Methylovirgula sp. 4M-Z18: one gene and its partner. The protein of the gene in region 1 interacts with the protein of each later gene in a pairwise test. Links are inferred from orthologs where the notes say so. Each region holds a gene or a part of one and is shown on either strand. Other genes may lie near its edges.

Region 1 (4,610 bases):
ACCCGAACTTGGCATGAAGCACCAGTGCCAGAATTGTGGCACAAAATTCTTTGATCTCAACCGCACTCCCATCGTCTGCCCGAAGTGCGGAACGGTGTTTCAGGCGGTCCCTCTGCCCCGCTCGCCGCAGCGGCAGACGACAGCGGCAGACGATGACGATACGCCGGCCAATCCAGCCAATGTCGAACTCGTGTCGATGGAGGAGGCCGACAAGGACGCCGAGAAGGTCACGCTGGTTGAAGACGACGAACTCGAGATCGAGGACGATGGCGCCGACGACACATTCCTCGAGGAAGAGGAAGAGGATAGCGACGATGTGTCCGATCTGATCGACGGCGACATTGACGATGAGGAAGAAGCGTAAATAATAGAAAATAAGTGCTTGTATCGCCGCCAAGGTGCGGCTATACACGCGGCCGCAACGGTTCGGCGGCCCAACGCCGGACCTGTTTCGCTCAGAAAGTGAGCGGACGAACGAGATGGGGCCATAGCTCAGTTGGGAGAGCGCTTCAATGGCATTGAAGAGGTCGTCGGTTCGATTCCGATTGGCTCCACCAAATCAAATCATTGATATTATTGATTTTTGCTTTCGCGCGGGGCGACGGTGTACGCCGCGTGCCATTGGCGCGCCGCGGCCGCTGGCTATGGCACGTGCAACGCACTGGACCGCGACCGTCCCGGTCGCATGTGGCCGCAATACAGAAGATTGCATCGCGACCGGAACGGTCGCGGTCCTTTACGTCTCTCGGACATCGCAACTGTGCTTCGATCTAAAGTCAGCACGCTCTAATTTTTCGCACGTTGCAGCCCTCCACCACTCATTCCGGATATTTCCAGAGTGACGGCCAGGCCCCCGGTGTCGGCGATTGACGCGGTGACGCGGCCGCCGTGCCGCTCGACGGCCTGCTTGGTGATGGCGAGGCCGAGACCATATCCGCCGCGGACGACGGCATCCTCGCCGCGCGAAAACGGCTGGAAAATTCGCTCGAGCTCGGACGCCGGCACCCCAGGCCCTTCATCCGTGACCACGATGCGCAACGTGTCGTCCTTTACCCGCGTGCGAACCGAGACCTGTGAGCCGTCGGATGTGTATTTGACGGCATTGCGGATGACGTTTTCCAACGCCCGATAGATCAGCTCGCCGTTCACCTCGGCGACGAATGTCTGCACACCTTGCTGCGAAACATGGATCTTGCGCGCTTGTGCTTCGAAGGCCGCGTCGGCGACGATGTCGTTCAAAAGATCGATCACATCGAGCGTTTGTACCTCCAGTCCGGCGTTCGACCGATCCGTCAGCCGAGCGAGCGTCAGGATCTCGCCGATCAAGCCGTCTATCCGTTCGACTTCGCGAACCATGCGGTCCATCATAACGTCGAGCTTTGCGGGGTTCTGGTGCAGCACGCCGATCGCGGCCTGAAGGCGCGACAGGGGCGAGCGAAGCTCATGCGACACGTCGTGAAAAAGCCGCTGCTGCGATTTCTGAAACTCCTCCAAACGAGCGGCGCTGGCGTCGAAATCGTGAGCGAGCGCCGCGACCTCGTCTCTTCGGCCCTGCATTTTGTCGCCGATACGGATATCGAAGCGACCGGCGGCCAATGCGCTCAGGCCAATGCGAAGTTGCGCGACCGGCCGAATGAGGTAGCGCGCTACCCAATAGGCGGCGACCGCAGCGGCCAACAATGCCGACAGCCAGGGGACGAGCCTTGGCCAAGCTTCGGATACGAAACCGAATTCTTGCCGATGAAGGATAACGCGATAACAGTCGCCGCCGCTTTCGACCTCCCGCTGGTTCACGTCCGTTGTGAGGACGCAGCCACCGACGGGCGCGACCTGAGCAATCGTGAGGCTGATCGGCGTGGGCGGCTTGGCGGCTTCGGACGCGAATGCAACGGCGGCATCCTTTCCATGATGCGCCAGAAGCTGCGCCGCGACATTGAGTGCGAAGGCCTGGCGTTCGCGTTCGATCACGTGGGTCAGCGGCGCGATCTGGAAGAGGGCGCTCACAGCGAACAGCACCCCGATCGAGGCCACCATGGTGAGCCAGATGATCGTGAAAAACTTCCAGAACAGGCGCCGCATTATCGATCTCGCAAAAGCTGATAGCCTTGCCCCCGCACCGATTGTATCCAGGATTGCCCGTCGTCCCGTGCTCCGAGCTTGTGGCGGACACTGCTGATGTGAACGTCGATGCGGCGGTCGAACGGCGTCAAGGTTCTGCCGAAAGCACACTTGGAAATCTCCTGCTTCGATACGAGCTGGCCGACGTTGCGGGCCAGCACTTCGAGCAGACTGAACTCGGTCCCGGTCAGTTCGAGCGGTTTGCCGCGCCACTCGGCGATCCGGCTTGCGGGATGCATGACGAGATTGCCGGCCCGCAGCTCTTCCGGTGCGGGCGCTGCACGGCCCGATCGGCGCAGGATGGCGCGCAGCCGCGCCACGAGCTCGCCGGGCGAGCAGGGCTTTGGCACATAATCGTCGGCGCCGAGGTTGAGCCCGGCAATCCGATCGGCATCATCGCCCTTGGCCGTGAGCATCAAGACAGGCACAGTGCTCGTGCGCCGGATGCGCTGCAGCAGTTCGATGCCGTTCATGCGCGGCATCATGATATCGAGCACGACGATATCGACGGCGTGCGACGTCGCCAATCCGATCGCCGTGCGCCCGTCATGCGCGGTCGACACGTCGAAGCCCTCCTCAACGAGATATTCCTTGAGGAGCGTGGTGAGTTCCACATCATCGTCGACAAGAAGAACCTTTTCCATACTGAACGCCCATCATCCGTGCCACGAAGACATACAGAACGAAGGCAGGTCAGGCACGAGATTTTACCTATCTTAACGCACCTTTGACCGCACTTTACGTTCGATCCGCTAATTCCAACGCGTGTTCAGGAGATCGTAAAGGGCGGTGATGAGGCCGGCTGGTCGCTATATTGTTCGCTGCGGCGTTGTCGCTCTTGGTTTGATGCTTTCGGGTTGCGCCAGCTTCTCCGAGTTGCAGTCGGCCGACGCGAAGATTGCGACTGCCTGGCACGCGGCGCTGCCACATGACGGCCACGTGTCCAACCTCGAATCCTGGTGGTCGACGTTCAACGATCCGTCGCTGACTGCTCTCATCGGCCATGCGGAGGCTGAGAACCCTAGCCTCGATTCATCGATCGCCGATATCGAAAAGGCCCGCGCGACGTTAGCTTCTGCACGTGCGAGCCTGTTTCCGAGCCTCAGCGGCTCGGGCTCCGTCTCTGGGTCCGGCACCAGCGGCGATACGGTCAACCGTATTGAGGCGGGGACGACATCGAGCGGCGGCCTCGACGCCTCCTGGGAGATCGACCTGTTCGGCAAGAACCGGCAAAAGAGCGAAGCGGCCCGCCAGCGGATCGGCGAAGAGGTGGCCGATTGGCACGATGCACGCGTCTCCCTCGCCGCCGAAGTCGCCGATGACTATGTGCAGTACCGCGCCTGCCGCCAGATCGAGAACGCCTATAGCGTCGAACTTGCCTCGCAACGGGACACGATTCGCGCGACGGAAACGGCTGCCTCTTCCGGCCTGACCTCCACCTCCGATCTCGCCTTGGCACGGGCAAGCGCGGCCTCCTCCTCCTCCACACTGACGGAGCAGCGTGCCGAATGCGAGGTGCTGGTCAAGTCGCTCGCCGAACTCACCGGCGGCGACGAGATACGCGTCAGGCAGCTTCTCGCCAAGGGCAAGAACGACATCCCGACACCGAAGAATTTGCGCATTGCGGCAGTGCCCGCGGCAGCGTTGCGGCAGCGTCCGGACATCGGCGCCCTCGAACAGGAGGTTGCGGCAACCGTGGCCGATGTCGGCGCGGCAAAGGCCGATCTCTATCCAAGCTTGAGCCTCTCGGGATCGCTCACGGTCAGCGGTTCCACTGCGACCGGAGCATCCTTGCCTTGGTCCTTCGGTCCGTCCTTGACGATTCCCCTGCTCGATGGCGGATCGCGCAGTGCCGCAGTCGAAAGTGCGATCGCCGACTACAACAAGGCGGTCGCCAAATATAAGTCCGGCGTGCTGAGCGCGATCTCCGACATCGAGACCGATCTTGTGCGGGTGGACAGCACCCGCAAGCGCATCGGCGACGCCGCCACGGCGGCCAGCAATTACCGAACCTATTTCAACTCGATCGATACCAATTGGAAAGCCGGCGGCGCGAGCCTGCTCGACCGCGAAGAGGCGCGGCGCTCGGCGCAGTCAGCGGAAATCACGCTCATCGAAGTCCGACGCGATGCCGTGCGCTACTGGATCGCGCTTTACAAAGCTCTCGGCGGAGGCTGGGACCTTAAGCCGTCCGCACCGGCACCGGAAAAGACAAAAGCTCAAGGGACTCTTCTCTAATGCGGCTCAAGCTTCTTCTCATTGCCCTGCTCGCGGGAGCAGGCGCTCTTTTCCTTTTCGCCGATCCGCCCTCCCGTGGGGAGCAGGACGAGGCCGCAGCCGTCACCATGACGGTCACGAAGCCGGCTGCGCACCAACAGGTCGATGCGTCCGCCCTCACCGTCGCGATCGTGACGCCGGCCGAACGGCAATGGCCCGAATCTGTCCCTGCGACCGGCTGGCTGAAGCCCTGGCACGAGGCCATCATCGCGTCG
Region 2 (4,621 bases), 4.5 Mb from region 1 along the record:
AACCCGCCCAGTCGACGCGCGCGTAGACAGAGCCACAGCAGTTCCTCCGTGGACGTTTGCTCGGCGCGGAGTTTACGAGCAATCTCGATGTGTTTGGAGGTCATGCAACCTGAGTTTCTTGCAAATCGGAGAATTTGCAAGAATTTTGCTTCATACTAAAGCTTGTGACCCCTCATCCGTCACGCTTCGCGTGCCACCTTCTCCCTATGGGAGAAGGGACGCCCGTCACCTGCTCAAAAACATCTGATAGGCAGGGTTATCCGTCTCATCCTCATACGGATAGCCAAGCAGCGCAAGCTTTTCGAAGAACCGTTCCCGCTCGGCCAGCGGCACTTGCAGACCGGCGAGCACGCGGCCGTAGTCCGCGCCGTGGTTGCGGTAGTGGAAGAGCGTGATGCTCCAATCGCCGCCGACGCCGTCGAGGAATTTCATCAGCGCGCCGGGGCGTTCGGGAAACTCGAAACGCAAGAGCACTTCGTCCTGCAGATCGGGCGCGCGGCCGCCGACCATGTAGCGCACGTGCAACTTGGCCGACTCGTTCGCGCTCATGTCGACCACTTTGTAGCGGAGCGCCGTGAGCTGCGCTAAAATCTGCGCCTTCTCGGTGCGCGCATCGCGCAGGCGAATGCCGACGAATACATTGGCTTCCTGGCCCGTGGCGTAACGGTAATTGAATTCCGTCACTGTCTGATTGCCGAGCACCTGGATGAAGCGGCGGTAGGAGCCGATCTCTTCCGGGATCGTGACGCCGAGCAGAATCTCGCGCTCCTCGCCGACTTCGGCGCGCTCGGCCACGTGGCGCAGCCGGTCGAAATTCATGTTGGCGCCGGAATTGATCGCGATCAAAGCGCCTGCGCGCGTGGGGTTTTGCGCGGCATAGGTCTTGAGGCCAGCGAGCGCCAAAGCTCCGGCAGGCTCCGCGATCACGCGCATGTCTTCGAAAATGTCTTTGATCGCCGCGCACATTTCGTCGGTGTCGGCGGTGATCGTGCCGTCGAGCAGATCTTTGCAGAGGCGATACGTCTCGGCGCCTGCCTGGCGCACCGCAACGCCATCGGCGAACAGGCCGACGCGGTTGAGAATGACGCGCTCCTGCGCGTGCAGCGCCGCGGTCATCGAGGCGGCATCGACCGGCTCGACGCCGATCACCTTCGTCTCGGGCCGCAGGTATTTGATGTAGGCTGAAACGCCAGCAGCGAGACCGCCGCCGCCGATCGGTACGAAGACGGCCTCAATCGGCTCGGGATGCTGGTGCAGGATTTCCATGCCCACCGTGCCCTGTCCCGCAATCACATCCGGATCGTCATAAGGATGCACGAAGGTCAGGTCTTCTTGCGATTCCAGCGCGCGCGCGTGCGCATAGGCCTCGTCGAACGTATCGCCGTGCAGTACGACCTTGCCGCCCCAATAGCGCACCGCATCGATCTTGATGGGCGGCGTCGTGACTGGCATCACGATCGTCGCGACGATGCCCAAGCGATGCGCCGACAAAGCAACGCCCTGCGCGTGATTGCCGGCCGACGCGCAGATCACGCCGCGCTTGCGCGCGTCAAGCGAAAGGCGCGCGATGCGATTGTACGCGCCGCGAATCTTGAACGAAAAGATCGGCTGCAAATCCTCGCGCTTCAGCAGGACGGAGCAATCGAGCCTTTGGCTCAGCCGCACCATCTTGTCGAGCGGCGATTGCACCGCAACGTCATAGACACGCGCCTCGAGGATTTTCTTGATGTAATCGGTCACGGGCTTACTTGGCTCAGCCAGGGTGGCAGGCGATCGAGCCCGATCAGATCGTCGTAGGTCGGGCGCGGCCGCACAACCGCAAAATTTCTGCCCTTGACCAGAACTTCCGGCACGAGCAGGCGCGAATTATAGGTGCCCGATTGCACCGCGCCATAGGCGCCCGCCGACATGATTGCGAGAAGATCGCCAGCCTTCACCCGCGGCAGGTCGCGGTCGAGCGCAAGATAATCGCCGGTCTCGCACACGGGGCCGACCACGTCGGCATGCAGGGTCGCGCCGTTTTGCGGCGCCTGCAGAACGGGCAGGATTTCGTGATGCGCTTCGTACAGAGTCGGGCGGATGAGATCGTTCATCGCGGCGTCGGCGACGACGAAATTGCGCCCGTCGCCGTGCTTCACGTAAATCACCTGCGTCACCAGAATGCCGGCATTGCCGACGAGCAAGCGGCCCGGCTCGAACACCAGCGAGCAACCCAGATTATGGGTATGGCGCTTGACGATATGCGCGTAAATAGCGGGGTGATAGGTGTCGGGATCGTGATCCGCCCGATACGGAATGCCGAGGCCGCCGCCAAGATCGATATGCTCGATCGTATGGCCGTCGGCGCGCAATTGCCGGACGAAATCGGCGAGCAGTGCGAAGGCCGCGTCGAACGGCTCGAGATTGGTGATCTGCGAGCCGATATGCATGTCGATTCCGCTGACCTTGATGCCGGGCAGTTTCGCGGCCTCGGCATAGACCGCGCGTGCGGTCGAGATCGGCACGCCGAATTTGTTCTCCGACTTGCCGGTCGAGATCTTGGCATGGGTCTTGGCATCGACATCCGGATTGACGCGCAAGGCAATATGCGCGGTCACGCCCTTCTCGCTCGCGATGCGCGACAGTTCGTGCAATTCGGGCTCGGATTCCACATTGAAGCAGCGGATGCGCTCGTCGAGCGCGTAAGCGATTTCGTGCGCCGTCTTGCCGACGCCCGAAAACGTGATGCGGGAGCCCGGAATGCCGGCCGCGCGGGCGCGGCGCAATTCGCCCTCCGACACCACATCGACGCCGGCGCCGAGGCGGGCATAGGTGGCGAGCACGGCCTGGTTGGAATTGGCCTTCATCGCATAGCAGATCAGCGCATCGGTGCCGGCGAAAGCCTCGGCGAAGACGCGGTAATGGCGCTCGAGTGTCGCGGTGGAATAGCAATAGAAAGGCGTGCCGACGGCGCGGGCGATGTCCCGCACATCGACATCCTCGGCGTGGAGCACGCCGTTCACGTAAGAAAAATGATGCATTGTTAGACCTTAAAGCAGCCAGTCGGCGGGCGTATCGATTTTCGGCGGCACGATTGGCACTTTTTTGCGGCTCTGCTTCTGTTTCACCGGCTTGCCGTTGGCGTCGACCTTCTGCTCCGCGTCGGGCGGCGGCGGGGGTGCGAGCGGCCCCTTGCGGCCGCAGCCGGACAGACCGACGAGCGCAACGAGCGCCAGAATGGGAAGAACGCGAAAGGGACGGTTCACAAGCAAACTCCAAGAAATTTCGCGTCCCTATATAGCCGATGGGCGGAAAAAAGCGAGGCGGGTATTGGGAAGCTCGCGCTCCTTTCAAGCTGTTCGAATCCCCCGATCAATGCTATTCGGCTGGCCATGCTTCGTCCCGCCCGCCTTTTCCCATGAATTTCTCGTTTTCCGCCGCGTCCACCGGCTTTCTGCTCGGGGCGAGCTTCATTGTCGCTATCGGCGCGCAAAATGCCTTCGTGCTGCGCCAAGGATTGCTGCGCCAGCATGTGTTTCCGGTCGCGCTGCTTTGCTCGCTCTCGGATGCCGTGCTGATCGCCGCCGGCGTCGGCGGCCTTGGCACTTTGGTCGAGAAAAATCCGGACGTGCTGTTCTATGTCACGCTGTTCGGCATCGCCTTTCTCGCCTTCTACGGGTTCAAGGCGCTGCAGCGCGCCCGGCACACCGAATCGCTGCGGGCGGCGGGCGGTGAGTCCGGCCCGCTCGGCGCCACCATCCTGATGACGCTGCTGCTGACCTTCGCCAATCCGCATGTCTATCTCGACACGGTCGTGCTGCTCGGGTCGATTTCGGCGCGCTTCCCGATTCATGAGCACGTCGCTTTCGCGCTTGGCGCGATGAGTGCGTCATTCCTGTGGTTCTTCGGCCTGGCCTATGGAGCGCGGCTGCTGACGCCTTTGTTTCAATCGCCGCTTGCCTGGCGCATATTAGATCTCATCATTGCCTTGGTGATGTTCTCCATCGCGCTCGGGCTGGCGCTGCATCTTCGCGGTTAAGGAGTTTTTCCCATGGCACCCACACTCTCCGGCCCAAGGCTGCCCGCAAGATCGGGCAAGGCCAAACAGCTCGTGGTTTTTCTGCACGGCTACGGCGCCAGTGGCGACGATCTCATCGATATCGGCCGGCAATGGCAGGGGCTTTTGCCGGATGCCGCCTTCGTCGCGCCGCATGCGCCCGAGCCCTGCGGCATGGGCGGCGGCGGGCGGCAATGGTTCGCGCTCACCTTCCGCGACGCGGACGAGCGCTGGCGCGGTGTCACGCAGGCCCGGCCGACGCTGGACGCGTTTCTCAATGCCGAACTTGCAAAGCAGAATCTCACCGACGCCGATCTGTGCCTCGTCGGCTTCAGCCAGGGCACGATGATGGCGCTGCACACCGGCCTGCGCCGGAACATCGCCCCCGCCGCGATCGTCGGCTATTCCGGCCAGCTCGTTGGCCCCGAGCACCTGAGCGAGGCAAAGGCGCGCAACAGCAAGGGCGCGCCGCCGCCAGTGCTGCTAGTGCATGGCGACATGGACGAGGTGCTGACCGTCGACAATCTGTTTCTCTCCGCCGACGCGCTGGGCAAGGCCGATATCCCGTGCGAATGGCATCTATCG

The links. Proteins that work in one complex are often made in the same cells at the same time.
Region 2: the proteins of V9T28_RS00550 (region 1) and lysA interact in binary tests that used the Escherichia coli proteins (3 or more experiments, as listed by UniProt). The link is inferred for Methylovirgula sp. 4M-Z18 from one-to-one orthologs.

What each region holds. Positions count from the first base shown.
Region 1 is NZ_CP149574.1:125,961-130,570, reverse strand. Bases 921-3,707 are described here. They hold V9T28_RS00550 (response regulator transcription factor), read right to left. Parts: upstream 2,763-3,707; coding sequence 2,079-2,762; downstream 921-2,078. Other genes in these bases: V9T28_RS00545 (efflux transporter outer membrane subunit), read left to right, coding at 2,911-3,707; V9T28_RS00555 (sensor histidine kinase), read right to left, coding at 921-2,079. Outside these bases: V9T28_RS00565 (TIGR02300 family protein), read left to right, coding at 1-364; more of V9T28_RS00555, read right to left, coding at 787-920; more of V9T28_RS00545, read left to right, coding at 3,708-4,356; V9T28_RS00540 (efflux RND transporter periplasmic adaptor subunit), read left to right, coding at 4,464-4,610. UniProt on the Escherichia coli protein: Response regulator member of the two-component regulatory system CpxA/CpxR which responds to envelope stress response by activating expression of downstream genes including cpxP, degP, dsbA and ppiA.
Region 2 is NZ_CP149574.1:4,672,333-4,676,953, forward strand. Bases 879-3,676 are described here. They hold lysA (diaminopimelate decarboxylase), read right to left. Parts: upstream 3,021-3,676; coding sequence 1,737-3,020; downstream 879-1,736. Other genes in these bases: ilvA (threonine ammonia-lyase, biosynthetic), read right to left, coding at 879-1,740; lptM (LPS translocon maturation chaperone LptM), read right to left, coding at 3,030-3,245; V9T28_RS21635 (LysE/ArgO family amino acid transporter), read left to right, coding at 3,398-3,676. Also shown: V9T28_RS21615 (endonuclease domain-containing protein), read right to left, coding at 1-104; more of ilvA, read right to left, coding at 226-878; more of V9T28_RS21635, read left to right, coding at 3,677-4,018; V9T28_RS21640 (alpha/beta hydrolase), read left to right, coding at 4,031-4,621. UniProt on the Escherichia coli protein: Specifically catalyzes the decarboxylation of meso-diaminopimelate (meso-DAP) to L-lysine. Is not active against the DD- or LL-isomers of diaminopimelate.